2 regions of the Rhizobium sp. FG113 genome follow, and region 1 is predicted to be linked to the other one. Evidence: predicted binding sites of a transcription regulator. Region 1 holds the regulator's gene; the other holds the start of a gene.
What was found. Region 1 encodes PhoB, which activates phosphate uptake and scavenging genes when phosphate is short. Its sites were predicted from a motif close to TGTCATNNANCTGTCAT; they were not measured.
Positions count from the first base shown of each region.

Region 2: the regulator PhoB is predicted to act here: its motif matches at 2,236-2,252, upstream of ugpB (sn-glycerol-3-phosphate ABC transporter substrate-binding protein UgpB).

Region 1 is NZ_JBMDKV010000002.1:523,187-530,308, reverse strand. Features, by position in the region: gene apaG (Co2+/Mg2+ efflux protein ApaG) at 1-115, shown strand, start outside; gene ACODTZ_RS09755 (Hsp33 family molecular chaperone) at 134-1,129, opposite strand; gene argF (ornithine carbamoyltransferase) at 1,222-2,139, opposite strand; gene ACODTZ_RS09745 (aspartate aminotransferase family protein) at 2,187-3,383, opposite strand; gene ACODTZ_RS09740 (GcrA family cell cycle regulator) at 3,811-4,356, shown strand; gene phoB (phosphate regulon transcriptional regulator PhoB) at 4,439-5,122, opposite strand; gene phoU (phosphate signaling complex protein PhoU) at 5,159-5,872, opposite strand; gene pstB (phosphate ABC transporter ATP-binding protein PstB) at 5,916-6,731, opposite strand; gene pstA (phosphate ABC transporter permease PstA) at 6,746-7,122, opposite strand, start outside.
Region 2 is NZ_JBMDKV010000002.1:332,245-339,366, forward strand. Features, by position in the region: gene dnaN (DNA polymerase III subunit beta) at 1-638, opposite strand, end outside; gene ACODTZ_RS08770 (hypothetical protein) at 738-911, shown strand; gene rsmI (16S rRNA (cytidine(1402)-2'-O)-methyltransferase) at 968-1,828, shown strand; gene ACODTZ_RS08780 (YraN family protein) at 1,818-2,201, shown strand; gene ugpB (sn-glycerol-3-phosphate ABC transporter substrate-binding protein UgpB) at 2,325-3,653, shown strand; gene ugpA (sn-glycerol-3-phosphate ABC transporter permease UgpA) at 3,720-4,604, shown strand; gene ugpE (sn-glycerol-3-phosphate ABC transporter permease UgpE) at 4,619-5,467, shown strand; gene ACODTZ_RS08800 (sn-glycerol-3-phosphate import ATP-binding protein UgpC) at 5,470-6,573, shown strand; gene ACODTZ_RS08805 (cupin domain-containing protein) at 6,723-7,122, shown strand, end outside.

The DNA of each region.
Region 1 (7,122 bases):
ATCGGGCCTGATGTTCGGCCACTACCAGATGGAAACCGATAAAGGCGAGGTCTTCCAGGTGGAAATCCCCGCCTTCTCTCTTGATTCACCCGGCCTGCTCAGAGTGCTGAACTAACCTTCGTTTCGTCGCAGGTTACTCAGCCGCCTGCGCGAGCTCTTCGGCCTCGAAACGATAGGTCGTCGAGCAGAACTCGCAGGTGACCGCGATCTTGCCCTCTTCCTGGCTCGCCTCGATTTCCTCGGCGGAGAAGCCCTTCAGCACGCCCTTGATCTTCTCGCGCGAGCAGGAGCAGCGGTCGAACACTTCGCGCGGCTCGTAAACGCGCACACCGCGCTCGTGGAACAGCCGGAACAGCAGGCGCTCGACGCCGACCTGCGGATCGGTCAGCTCGTCGGCGTCAATGGTTTCCACCAGCGAACGCGCTTCGGCCCAGGCATCGTCTTCCGCATGCTGGACGGTACCTTCATCGCCATCGCCGCCGTGCAGGTCAGCCTGACGCATGCGCTCGGGCGCTTCCGGCAGGAACTGGGCAACGAGGCCCCCTGCCCGCCAGCGATGACGCGGCTTGCCCGCTTCGTCGCGATCGAACAGTTCGGCGGCGGCGAGGCGCACGCGCGTCGGGATCTGCTCCGACTGGCGGAAGTAGGTGCCGGCTATATCCTCCAGCGTGGCGCCGTCGAGCGCGACGATGCCCTGGTAAGGCTGGCTGAACTTGCCCTGGTCGATGGTGAACGCCAGCATGCCCTTGCCGAGCAGGTGCTCGGGCTCGGCGCGCCCGGCGGCAACTGCCTCGTCCAGAAGCGTCTGGTCGAAGCGGGCATAGGCGCGCACGTTCTCGGGCGTCGAGAAATCGGCGACAAGCAGATCGACCGGGCCGTCGCTCTTGGTCTGGACGGTGAACTTGCCTTCGAACTTCAGCGACGTGCCAAGCAGCACCGTCAGCGCGATGACTTCGGCCAGCAGGCGGGCGACGGGTGCGGGATAGTTGTGGCGATCGAGGATCGCATCCAGCATCGGGCCGAGCTGGACAGCGCGACCGCGCACATCCAGGCCTTCCACCTGAAACGGAACGACATGATCATCGCCGGCGAAATCGAATTCGCCGAGGGTGGCTGCAGCTTCTGCCATGGTCTTCTCCTAGTCTGAGGGCAGCGGACGAGCCCGTCCATCCGCCAGCGCGGCCACGGGCCTGTCCGGCCCGATGTGGCCTCCAGTATGGTTCAGATCGCGCCCAGGCACCAAGCAAGAATCGACTTCTGCGCATGAAGACGGTTTTCCGCTTCATCGAAGACCACGGATTGCGGGCCGTCGATCACTTCGTCGGTAACTTCCTCACCACGATGGGCCGGCAGGCAATGCATGAACAATGCATCCTTGTCGGCCTGTGCCATCAAAGCCGAATTGACCTGATAAGGCTGGAAGACGTTGTGACCCCGGGCCCGATGTTCCTGATTCATGGAGACCCAGGTATCGGTCACCACGCAATCGGCGCCGGCGACCGCACGGTCTGCATCATGGCTCAGCATGATCTCGGCGCCCTCATTGCGGGCCCAGTTCAGATAGTGATCCTTCGGCTCGGAACCAAGGGGTACCGCCATGTTCATGCGATAGCCGAAACGGGCAGCGCCTTCGACCAGCGAATGCAGCACGTTGTTGCCATCGCCCATCCAGGCAATCGTCTTGCCCTTGATGGGGCCGCGATGCTCTTCGAAGGTCATGATATCGGCCATGATCTGGCAGGGATGGGTGTCATCCGTCAAAGCGTTGATGACGGGAACCGTCGCGTGTTCGGCGAGCTCCAGCATGCGCGCATGGTCGGTGGTGCGGATCATGATTGCGTCGACATAGCGCGACAGGACCTTCGCGGTATCGCCAATCGTTTCGGCGCGGCCGAGCTGCATTTCGGTGCCTGAAAGGAACAGCGTCTCGCCACCGAGCTGGCGCATGCCGACGTCAAAGGAGACGCGGGTACGCGTCGAGGGCTTTTCGAAGATCATCGCCAGCATCTTGCCTGCCAGCGGCTTGTCGCCCTGGCCGGCCTTGAAGGCCTGCTTGCGGGTCTTGGCGTCATCCATGATGACCCTGAGGTCGGAGGAGGTTACCGCGGAAAGATCGAGAAAGTGTTTTGGGGAAGCCATCTGTCTTTAACCTGTTGCGCCCGCCATCCGGCCGGGCATCCATCCATTCAAGCCGTCTTCTTTGCCTTGGCGCGCACGCTCTCGGCGGCACGCTCCAGGCGTGCGAGGCCTTCGCGGGCTTCGTCGGCGGTGACGACGAGCGGAGGAAGCAAACGGATGACATTGTCGCCGGCCGGAATGGCCAGCAGGTTGGCAGCGCGGATGGCCTGCAGGAGCTCAGCCGACGGAACAGCCGCCTTGACGCCAAGCATCAGGCCTTCGCCCCTGACATCCTCGATCACATCGGGGAAGCGGTCCTTCAGCGATGCGAGCCCCTGGCGGAAGACGAGTGCCACGTCGCTGACGTGCTGCAGGAAGCCTTCCTCAAGGATCACATCGAGCACGGCATTGCCGACAGCCATGGCAAGCGGGTTGCCGCCATAGGTCGAGCCATGGGTGCCGGCCTTCATGCCGGAGGCTGCTTCAGCCGTTGCAAGGCAGGCGCCGAGCGGGAAACCACCGCCGATGCCCTTGGCGGCGGCCAGAATGTCCGGCGTTACGCCCAACCGCTCATAAGCAAAGAGCTTGCCTGTACGGCCGACGCCGGTCTGAACCTCGTCCAGGATCAGAAGCAGGCCGTTTTCATCGCAGAGCTGGCGCAGCGCCTTCATGAACTCCACGGTCGCAGGGCGGATACCGCCCTCACCCTGTACCGGCTCGATCAGGATGCCGGCCGTGGCATCGGTGATCGCAGCGCGAACGGCCTCGATATCACCGAAGGGAACCTGGTCGAAACCGGGTGCCTTGGGGCCGAAGCCTTCGAGATACTTCTCCTGGCCGCCGGCAGCGATCGTCGCCAGCGTGCGGCCGTGGAAGGCACCTTCGAAGGTGATGATGTGGAAGCGCTCGGGATGGCCCTTCGAATACTGGTAGCGGCGCGCGGTCTTGATCGCGCATTCCAGCGCCTCGGCGCCGGAGTTGGTGAAGAACACCTTATCCGCGAAGGTTGCATCCGTAAGCCGCTTGGCGAGGCGCTCCTGACCGGGGATCTCGTAAATGTTGGAAAGGTGCCAAACCTTATCGGCCTGATCCTTCAGTGCTCCGACGACATGCGGATTGCTATGGCCGACGGAGGTCACGGCAACGCCCGCGCCGAAATCGAGATATCGCTCGCCAGTTTCGGTGATCAGCCACACGCCCTCTCCTCGCTCGAACCGCAGCGGGGCACGAGAGTAGGTATCATAAAGCGGCGCGGCTTCAGCCATGGCGCGATCTCCTGTCATTCGCTCAATAATCGCCCGGACTCCGGCTAAAAAGCGGGTGCCCGGAAATGAAAAATGCCGCCTTTCGGCGGCGAGGGGCACTATTGTCTTTTCGCAGTGCGATGTCAACAAAACTGAGCTTTTGTCGCATGCGTCAAGCAAGCATCGGGGTGCCGGTGAGCTATCAACAGCTAATGTTGCAGAAATGACTCTCTCACCCAGCAAGTTGGGGAAAACCGAGAAATCGATTCGCCGCGATTCAACCGACTCTTGTCACGGAGTCGCCCTCACTCTAGGTTAAAACTCAATTACTAGACTGCATGCGGCGGAACTAGTCACCAAAATCGAGCAAGCGTTTCTTGGTCCGGACACGTCCGTGCCATGGGTGAGGGATTCTGCCTACACCAACGCAATAAGGCGGAGACAGGGCATGAACTGGACAGACGAGCGCGTTGAAAGACTGAAGAAGCTTTGGGCCGAAGGCCTGAGCGCCAGCCAGATTGCGGCACAACTTGGCGGTGTAAGCCGCAACGCCGTCATCGGCAAGGTCCACCGTCTGAACCTGCCTGGCCGCGCCAAGGCCGGCGGCACGACGACCGCGACCCGGGCGCCGAAGCGCCCGGCGGTTTCGACGCCCCGCCCCGCCAGCAACTTCAATTCCGCACGCATCTCGCCAAGCCGCGCCGTTGCCCGCCCGCAGGGCGCAGTGGCTCTCAAGGAAGAGATGGACATCGATGCGATCGAGGAAGTCCGTTACCGTCCGGCTTCCAACGTTGTCGTTCCGATCTCGCGCCGCCTCGGCCTTACGGAACTGACCGAGCGTACGTGCAAGTGGCCGGTCGGCGATCCGCTGACGGATGACTTTCACTTCTGCGGCTGCGAGTCCCCTGACAACTCGCCATACTGCACCTACCACCAGCGGATGGCCTACCAGCCGGTCAACGAGCGCCGCAAGGCCGCCAACCGGGTCGCATGACCCGGAAAGCCGGATAAGGAACACAAGAAAACGGGCCCTCGCGGGGCCCGTTTTTCGTTGGATCGGATGAAATGGAAGCGCCTTACGCTTCCATCGAATAACCAGCGCCGCGAACGGTGCGGATGACATCCTGCATGTTCGAGAAGTTGAGCGCCTTGCGCAGGCGGCCGACGTGAACGTCGACGGTGCGCTCGTCGACATAAATGTCATGGCCCCAGACGCCATCGAGCAGCTGCGAGCGGGAGAAGACGCGGCCGGGCGACGACATCAGGAATTCCAGGAGGCGGAATTCGGTCGGTCCGAGGCGGACTTCGCGGCTCTTGCGGTGAACGCGATGGGTTTCGCGATCGAGCTCGATATCGCCGCACTTCAGCAACGAGGAGAGCACTTCCGGCTTGGCGCGGCGCAGCATCGCCTTGACGCGGGCGACGAGCTCAGGCGTCGAGAACGGCTTGACGACATAGTCATCGGCGCCGGTCGACAGGCCGCGAACGCGTTCGCTTTCCTCGCCACGGGCGGTCAGCATGATGATCGGCAGGCGCTCCGTCTCCGGGCGCATGCGCAGGCGACGGCACAGCTCGATGCCGGATACGCCGGGCAACATCCAATCGAGGATCAAAAGGTCCGGCGTGCGTTCCTGCAACCGGATCTCGGCCTCGTCACCGCGAAGGATGGTATCGACTTCGAAGCCTTCGGCCTCAAGGTTATAGCGAAGAAGCACGCTCAGTGCTTCTTCGTCTTCAACGACTGCTACTCTTGGGATCATTCGTCTCGGTCTCCTGGGGGCGTGGGTCCGGAACGCTTATTCCGTGACCGCGCCGACGGTGTTGGCGGTGTCGTCCTTCGGACGTTCGCCTTCCGGCTGGGCGCCGGTAGCCATGTAGTAGATGGTCTCTGCGATGTTGGTGGCGTGGTCGCCGATGCGCTCGATGTTCTTGGCGCAGAAGAGAAGATGCGTGCAGCTGGTGATGTTGCGCGGATCTTCCATCATGTAGGTCAGCATCTCGCGGAACAGCGAGGTGTACATCGCGTCGATTTCCTCATCGCGCTCGCGGATCGACTTGGCGCGGTCGGCAACGCGGCTGGTGTAGACGTCGAGAACTTCCTTGAGCTGGACGAGCGCCAGTTCGGAGAGATGCTCGAGGCCACGGGCGAGCTTGCGCGGAACGCCGGTGCTCTGGACCGCGATGACGCGCTTGGCAGTGTTCTTGCCGAGATCGCCGACGCGCTCGAGATCGGCCGCGATGCGGATCGAGCCCATGATTTCGCGAAGATCGGCAGCCATCGGCTGGCGGCGGGCGATGGTGATGATCGCCTTCTCGCCGATCTCGCGCTCGGCGTGATCGAGGATCACGTCGTCGGAGATGACCTTCTGGGCGAGCGAAGTGTCGCCGTTGACGAGCGCGCGAACAGCGTCGCCGACCATCTGTTCCGCGAGGCCGCCCATTTCGGAGATGCGGCGCGTCAGGAACTTGAGATCATCGTCATAGGCGGAATAGATATGTGTCGATGCCATGGGGCTTATCCTTGAATGTCCTGAGGTTTACCGGTTTCGGAGATCAGCCGAAGCGGCCCATGATGTAATCCTGGGTGCGCGGATCATCCGGGTTGGTGAACATCTTGTCGGTATCGTTCTCCTCGACGAGGTTGCCGAGGTGGAACATGGCGGTGCGCTGCGAGACGCGGGCTGCCTGCTGCATCGAATGCGTGACGATGACGATCGTGTAGGCTTCGCGCAGCTCGTGGATGAGCTCCTCGACCTTGGCGGTCGCGATCGGGTCGAGCGCCGAGCAGGGCTCGTCCATGAGGATGACCTCGGGGCTGACGGCAATCGCGCGGGCGATGCACAGACGCTGCTGCTGACCACCCGAGAGGCCGGTGCCGCCTTCATGCACGCGGTCCTTGACTTCGTTCCACAGGCCGGCGCGCTGCAGGCTCTGCTCGACGATGACGTCCATGTCGGCCTTCGCCTTGGCGAGACCGTGGATGCGCGGGCCGTAGGCGACGTTTTCGTAGATCGACTTCGGGAACGGGTTCGGCTTCTGGAACACCATGCCGACGCGGGCGCGCAGTTCGACGACGTCGATATCCGGATCGTAGATATCATCGCCATCGAGCGTGATCTTGCCGGTGACGCGGCAGTTGTCGATCGTGTCGTTCATGCGGTTCAGGCTGCGCAGGAAGGTGGACTTGCCGCAGCCCGACGGACCGATGAGAGCCGTCACGGTGTTTTCGCGGATGTTCAGCTTCACGTCGAAAAGCGCACGCTTCTCGCCGTAGTAAACCGAGACGTCCTGGCCGATCATTTTATACGGAATGGTATTCATCTTCTGGTCTAGCGCCTTCTCAACTGCTGCTTCCGTCAACATGTTCATGATGTTTACTCCGTTTACCAGCGGCGCTCAAAGCGACGACGCAAGAGGATGGCTCCGAGGTTCATGACGATCAGGAACAGGAGCAGGACGATGATGGCGCCGGACGTGCGCTCGACAAAGGCGCGTTCGGCTTCGTTTGCCCACATGTAAACCTGCACCGGCAGAGCCGTGGAGGGATCCATCGGGGTGGCAGGCGCATTGGCGACGAAGGCGACCATGCCGATCAGGAGCAGCGGCGCGGTTTCACCGAGCGCGTGCGCCAGACCGATGATGGTGCCGGTCAGGATGCCAGGCATTGCCAGCGGCAGAACGTGGTGGAACACCATCTGCATCTTCGAAGCGCCGAGGCCGAGAGCGGCCGCGCGGATCGAAGGGGGCACGGCGCGCAGCG
Region 2 (7,122 bases), 190 kb from region 1:
ACCAGCTTCTGCAGCTCGCCGACCGTCTTGCGCGGAATGATGATGCCGGGCATGCCCTCGGAGCCCGAGGGTGCGTTGACGTCGGCGCGCGCCAGGCGGTGGCCGTCGGTGGCGACGGCGCGCAGCTTCAGGTCGCCTTCGCTTTCGATCGTGTGGAAGAAGATGCCGTTCAGATAGTAGCGGGTCTCTTCCGTCGAGATCGCGAACTGGGTGCGATCGATCAACATCTTCAGATCCGTCGCCTTCAGCTTGAAGGTGTGCGTGAAGGTGCCGGCCGTGAGGTCGGGGAAGTCGGATTCCGGCAGGCACTGCAGCGAGAACTTCGAACGGCCGGACTGAACCGTCATCGAGCCGCCATCCTGGCTGGTGGCGAGCAGCACTTCCGAGCCGTCGGAGAGCTTGCGCACGATGTCGTAGAGAAGATGGGCGGGAACCGTGGTCGCGCCGGGCTGCTCGACATTGGCGGGCGTGGCTTCCGTCACTTCCAGATCGAGGTCGGTTGCCTTCATGTCGAGGTTCTGGCCATCGGCGCGCAGCAGGATGTTCGACAGGATCGGGATCGTGTTGCGGCGTTCAACCACGCGGTGAACGTGGTTCAGCGACTTCAAAAGGTTGGACCGCTCAATAGTAATACGCATGGGATGCTACCGCTTTCGACCGTTACTGCCCGGGCGCGCTTGAACGCGCCTGAATAATGCCTTTCCCAAAAGCTGGGATCGGAGGATTGGACGCGCAAAATGGCAGAATTTTGCGGACGAATGCAAGAGGCGCAAAGGTCGCTGCCCCTGCAATTGCCATTTTCGCTGCGGATGCTCACAGAAATCACCGTTACCGGCGAAGTCCTGCCCCTTGCCGAAGAGAAGGGTGTCGCCCATAAAGGCCGGAAGCCAGAAAGGGCAGACATATCTTGAGCAATGACGAGACGACGACAGAGGGCGGCAGGCAGCGCAGCTTCCGCCTGCACAACATGGCTGTTCCCGCCCGCCCGCAGGAGCCCGGCCTTTATCTCGTCGCGACGCCGATCGGCAATCTCGGCGACATAACGCTGCGCGCGCTGGAAACGCTCGCCGGCGCCGATGTGCTCGCCTGCGAAGACACCCGCGTCACCCGCGTGCTGCTCGATCGCTACGGCATCCAGAACCGCCCATACGCTTACCACGAGCACAATGCCGACGAAGCCGGCCCCCGGCTGCTTGCCGCGCTCGAAGCGGGGAAATCCGTGGCGCTGGTCTCCGATGCCGGCACGCCGCTGGTCTCCGACCCCGGCTACCGCCTCGCGCAATCGGCGATCGAAGCCGGCTATCGGGTGATCCCGATCCCTGGCGCCTCGGCGCCGCTGGCAGCTCTCGTCGGCTCCGGCCTTCCCAACGATGCCTTCCTCTTCGCCGGTTTCCTGCCGACCAAGGACAAGGCCCGCCGCGACCGCCTGTCTGAATTCGCCGCCACGCCGGCGACACTGATGTTCTTCGAATCCCCGCACCGCATCGGCGCCACGCTCATTGCCGCCGCAGACGTTCTCGGCGGCGATCGCCCAGCCTCCGTCTGTCGCGAGCTCACCAAGAGCTACGAAGAGTTCCGCCGGGGCACGCTCGCCGAGCTCGCCGCTCACTATGCCGATGTCGACAATGTCAAAGGCGAGATCGTCCTCGTCATCGGCCCGGCGCCGGAGCGCGCCATCGAGGAAACGGACATCGACGCGATCCTCGCCGACCTCTCGCAAACGCTTCCGACCGCCAAGGCCGCCGCCGAGGCCGCACGCATCACCGGTCTCCCGCGCAAGGAGCTCTACCAGCGCCTGCTCGATCGAAAGGCGGGCGATGTCAGGTAACGACGCTACGGACCCGCATCAAAAGGGTCTTCGCCGCAAGGCACTGCGTCGGGGCCATGTCTCCGAATACATCGCCGCTTTCTATCTCATTCTCAAAGGATACCGCATCGTCGCGCTGCGCTATCGCACGCGGCTTGGCGAGATCGACATCATTGCCCGCAAGGGCGATCTGGCCGTCTTCGTCGAGGTGAAGGCGCGTCGCGACGAGGGCGCGGCCGTCGATGCCGTGTCGCATCTCGCGCAGACCCGTATCCGTGGCGCCAGCGACCTCTGGCTCGCCCGGCAGCGCGACCAGGCCCGCCTGTCTCAACGCTACGACATCGTCGCCATCTTGCCCGGGCGATGGCCGGTCCATTTGCGCGATGCGTTCTGATCGCTTTCGTTAGTCGGTTAACATTTTCGGAATTTGTAATCGGCCTGTCATGAAAGCGTTAAGGAGGTGTCACAATAGGCCTCTATTGCGTCCTCACGCCAACAACGGTGGAGAGGGTTTTTCATGTTTAAGTCGATTTCATTGGCCGCTGCTGCGGTTGCTTTGTCCGCTTCCGCGTCCTTTGCTGCAACCGAAGTGACCTGGTGGCACGCCATGGGTGGCGAGCTTGGCAAGAAGCTCGAGGAAGTTGCCCAGAAGTTCAACGACAGCCAGAGCGAATACAAGATCGTTCCTGTCTACAAGGGCACCTATCCCGAGACGCTGACGGCCGCCATCGCCGCTTTCCGCGCCGGCCAGCAGCCTGCCATCGTTCAGGTTTTTGAAGTCGGCACCGGCACGATGATGGCCGCCAAGGGCGCCGTCTATCCGGTCTACCAGCTGATGAAGGACGAGGGTGAGCCTTGGGATCCGTCGAAGTTCCTGGCGCCTGTCGTCGGCTACTATTCCGACGCTGAGGGCAACATCCTGTCGATGCCGTTCAACTCGTCGACCCCGATCCTCTACTACAACAAGGACGTCTTCAAGAAGGCCGGCCTCGATCCTGAAGTCGCTCCGAAGACCTGGGCCGAGCTTGCCGAAATGGGCAAGAAGATCGTCTCCTCCGGCGCTGCCAAGTGCGGCTTCACCATGTCCTACGGCGCGACCTGGGTTGGCCTGGAAAACTACTCCGCCATCCAGAACCTGCCTTACGGCACCCAGCAGAACGGCTTCGGCGGCATGAACGCCGAGTTCACCTTCAACGGTCCGAACCAGGCCAAGTTCTGGGATCATCTGAAGACCTGGCAGGATGAAGGCGTCTACAAGTACGGCGGCCCGAGCGCCGGTGCCGACGCTGCTCCGCTCTTCTATTCGCAGCAGTGCGCAGCCTACATGAACTCGTCCGCTTCGCGCGCCGGCGTCATCAACAACGCCAAGGACTTCAAGGTCGGCTTCGCACCGATGCCTTACGACGACACGGTCACCCAGGATCCGAAGAACTCGATCATCGGCGGCGCAACGCTGTGGGTTCTGAACGGTCAGAAGGACAAGGCTGTCTACAAGGGCGCCGCCAAGTTCTTCACCTACCTGTCGCAGCCTGAAGTTCAGGCCGATTGGCACCAGTTCACCGGCTACCTGCCGATCACCAACGCTGCTTACGAGCTTGGTCAGAAGCAGGGCTACTACGAAAAGAACGCCGGTTCTGACATCGCCATCAAGCAGATCATGCGCGGCACGCCTTCCGAAAACTCCAAGGGCGTTCGCTTCGGCAACCTGACGCAGATCCGCGACGTTATCGACCAGCAGTTCGAAGCCGTTCTCAACGGCAAGAAGACCGGTCAGGAAGCGCTCGACGAAGCCGCAAAGCAGGGCAATGCCAAGCTGCGCGAATTCGAAGCCGCGAATTCCAACTAAGGGTCGCTCCCTCCGTCAGCCCTCTCCGGCCCGTCCGGGGAGGGCATTTTCCTTGAGGGGTCATGCATGCAAACCAAACGCACCGTCTTCCAAAGCCGTCTCCTGCCTTATCTCCTGATCGCACCGCAGCTGCTCATCACGATCGTCTTCTTCGTGTGGCCGGCGGTTCAGGCCGTATGGCAGTCCTTCCTGCGCCAGGATCCCTTCGGTCTGAAGGACACCTTCGTCGGTTTGGCGAACTACACGCGCTTGCTGCAAGATCCGGATTATCTGAATTCGCTGACCGTCACCTTCGTCTTCTCGATCGGTGTCACCGTGCTGTCGATGGGCCTGTCGCTGCTCTTCGCGATCTGCGTCAACCGCGTGATCCGCTCGCAGCGCTTCTATACGACGCTTCTGGTCTGGCCCTATGCCGTGGCGCCGGCCGCATCCGGCCTGCTCTGGTGGTTCATGTTCAACCCGAGCGTCGGCATCATTCCCTATGTGCTGGAACATTTCGGCTACAGCTGGAACCATCGCCTAAACCCGAACAACGCGATGATCCTGATCATCATCGCCGCCGCCTGGAAGCAGATCTCCTATAATTTCCTGTTCTTCGTCGCCGGCCTGCAATCGGTCCCGCATTCGCTGACCGAAGCCGCCGCGATCGATGGCGCCGGTCCCATCAAGCGCTTCTGGACGGTGGTCTTTCCGCTGCTGTCGCCGACCACCTTCTTCCTGGCTGTCATCAACATCACCTATGCGATGTTCGACACCTTCCCGATCATCGACGCGGCCACCTCGGGCGGTCCGTCGCAATCGACCAACATCCTTGTCTACAAGGTCTATGCCGATGGTTTCGTCGGTCTCAATCTCGGCCCGTCGGCCGCGCAGTCGGTCGTGCTGATGCTGATCGTGGTCGTCCTGACCGTCGTCCAGTTCCGCTGGATCGAGCGCAAAGTGCAGTATTGAAGCGAGAGCCAGCCATGGTCGAGAACCGCCCCTTCCTCAATTTTCTCACCCACTTCGTGCTGATCATCGGCATCGGCATGGTGGTGTTCCCCGTCTACCTCGCCTTCATCGCCTCGACGCGCGGTCCCTCGGACTTCTTGACCGGCGTCGTGCCGATGACGCCGGGCCACCAGATGCTGGAGAACTACGGCGTGCTGCTCGGCACCGGCGCATCCAACGCCGGCGCACCGCCATTCCTGTTGATGCTCGGCAACAGCCTGGCGATGGCCATCCTGGTCGCGATCGGCAAGATCGCGATTTCGATCATATCGGCCTTCGCCATCGTCTATTTCCGCTTTCCCTTCCGCACGGTCGCCTTCTGGATAATCTTCATGACGCTGATGCTCCCCATCGAGGTGCGCATCCTGCCGACCTACAAGGTCGTCGCCGATCTCGGCATGCTGAACTCCTATTCCGGCCTCGTCATTCCCGTCATCGCGTCGGCCACCGCCACCTTCCTGTTCCGGCAGTTCTTCCTGACGGTTCCTGAAGAGATGATGGAAGCGGCGCGCGTCGATGGCGCCGGCCCGATGAAGTTCTTCTGGGATATCCTGCTGCCGCTGTCGCGCACCAATATCGCGGCACTTTTCATCATCATGTTCATCTACGGCTGGAACCAGTATCTCTGGCCGATGCTGATCACCACCGAACCCGGCTACTACACCGTCGTCATGGGCATCAAGCGCCTGGCCGCGGTGCTGGATGGCGATACACAATGGAACCTGGTGATGGCAGGCGTCATCCTCGCGGCCCTGCCGCCGGTTCTGGTCATCATTTTCATGCAGCGCCTTTTCGTCAAAGGCCTGGTTGAGACGGAGAAGTAATAATGGCCTCCATCGACGTCGATAATGTCGGCAAGATCTATCACGGCGGCGTTCGCGCCGTTTCCAGCATCGAACTCAAGATTGCCGATGGCGAGTTCATCGTGCTCGTCGGTCCCTCCGGCTGCGGCAAGTCCACCCTGCTGCGCATGATCGCGGGGCTCGAGACCATCTCCGAAGGCGAGGTGAAGATCGGCGCGCGCGTCGTCAACAATGTCGAGCCCGCCGATCGCGACATCGCCATGGTCTTCCAGAACTACGCGCTCTACCCGCATATGAGCGTGCGCCAGAACCTGGAATACGGCCTGAAGAACCGCAAGACGCCGAAGGCCGAGATCGATGCGCGCGTGGCAGAGGCCGCCCGCATGCTGGAGATCAACCAGTATCTCGAGCGCAAGCCGAAGGCGCTCTCCGGCGGCCAGCGCCAGCGCGTCGCCATGGGCCGCGCCATCGTCCGCAAGCCGGCCGTCTTCCTCTTCGACGAGCCGCTGTCCAACCTGGATGCCAAGCTGCGCGTGTCCATGCGCGGCGAGATCAAGCGCCTGCAGCGCCGCCTCGGCACCACCTCCATCTACGTCACCCACGACCAGCTGGAAGCGATGACGCTCGCCGACCGCCTGGTCGTCTTGAACGGCGGCAAGATCGAGCAGGTCGGTTCGCCGCTCGATGTCTACCACCGCCCGGCCTCCACCTTCGTCGCCTCCTTCATCGGCTCTCCGGCCATGAACCTCTTGAAGGGAGAGCTGCACGGCGACAAGCTGGCGCTCGGGCCGAGCCTGATCGACCTTTCCGGTTTCTCTCCGACCTCGGGCGCCGTCACCGTCGGCATCCGCGCCGAGGATCTCTGCCTTGCCGGACCCGACCAGCACGCCATGCCTGTCAGCGTCGAGTACGTCGAGGAACTCGGCGCCCAGCGGCTGGTCCACGGCCTGCTCGGCGATCAGCCGATCACTGCGGTGCTGGCGCCCGATATCGACATTCCCGCCGAACTGCGTCTCACCATCGCGCCCGAAAAGCTGCACTTCTTCGCGGCCGACACAGGCAAGCGCATTGCCGCCGCCGACACTGACGGCGCATCCGCGCCAGCCATGGCTGCCCAGCCCGCTTGAAGATAGCGCCCGCTTTTCGGCGGGCGTTGCAATATCGCGGCACTCGTTACAACTTTAACGAATGTCTGAACGGCTCCGTCAGGACTCCCTGATATTCCCACTTTAGGGGATAGTGTATTCAGGGGGTTCTGGTGGCATCACTGCATCTTATGTTCGCGAGCGCGATGGCCTTGGCCGCCCGCTCCATGCCCGACATCGTGGCATTTCCGCGCGGCAAGTCCTTCGTCGCGCATTCGAGCGATCTCATCGCCATGAAGTCGACGCCGATCAATCCCGACTGGATTGTTGCCGGCGATCCGCAGGCCCGCACCGGCGAGCATTCGCGCGGCCACGACGACGCCGCGCTGACGGCGATCTGGGACTGCACGGCAGGCGAGTTCCGCTGGTTCTTCGGCTGGGACGAGACGGTGATGATTCTCGAGGGCGAGGTCCATATCACCGCCGACGACGGCACCGAGCGCATGCTGCGCGCCGGCGACGTCGCCTTCTTCGCCGGCGGCACCTGGGCCAGCTGGCGGGTCGACAATTACGTCCGCAAGGTCGCCTTCC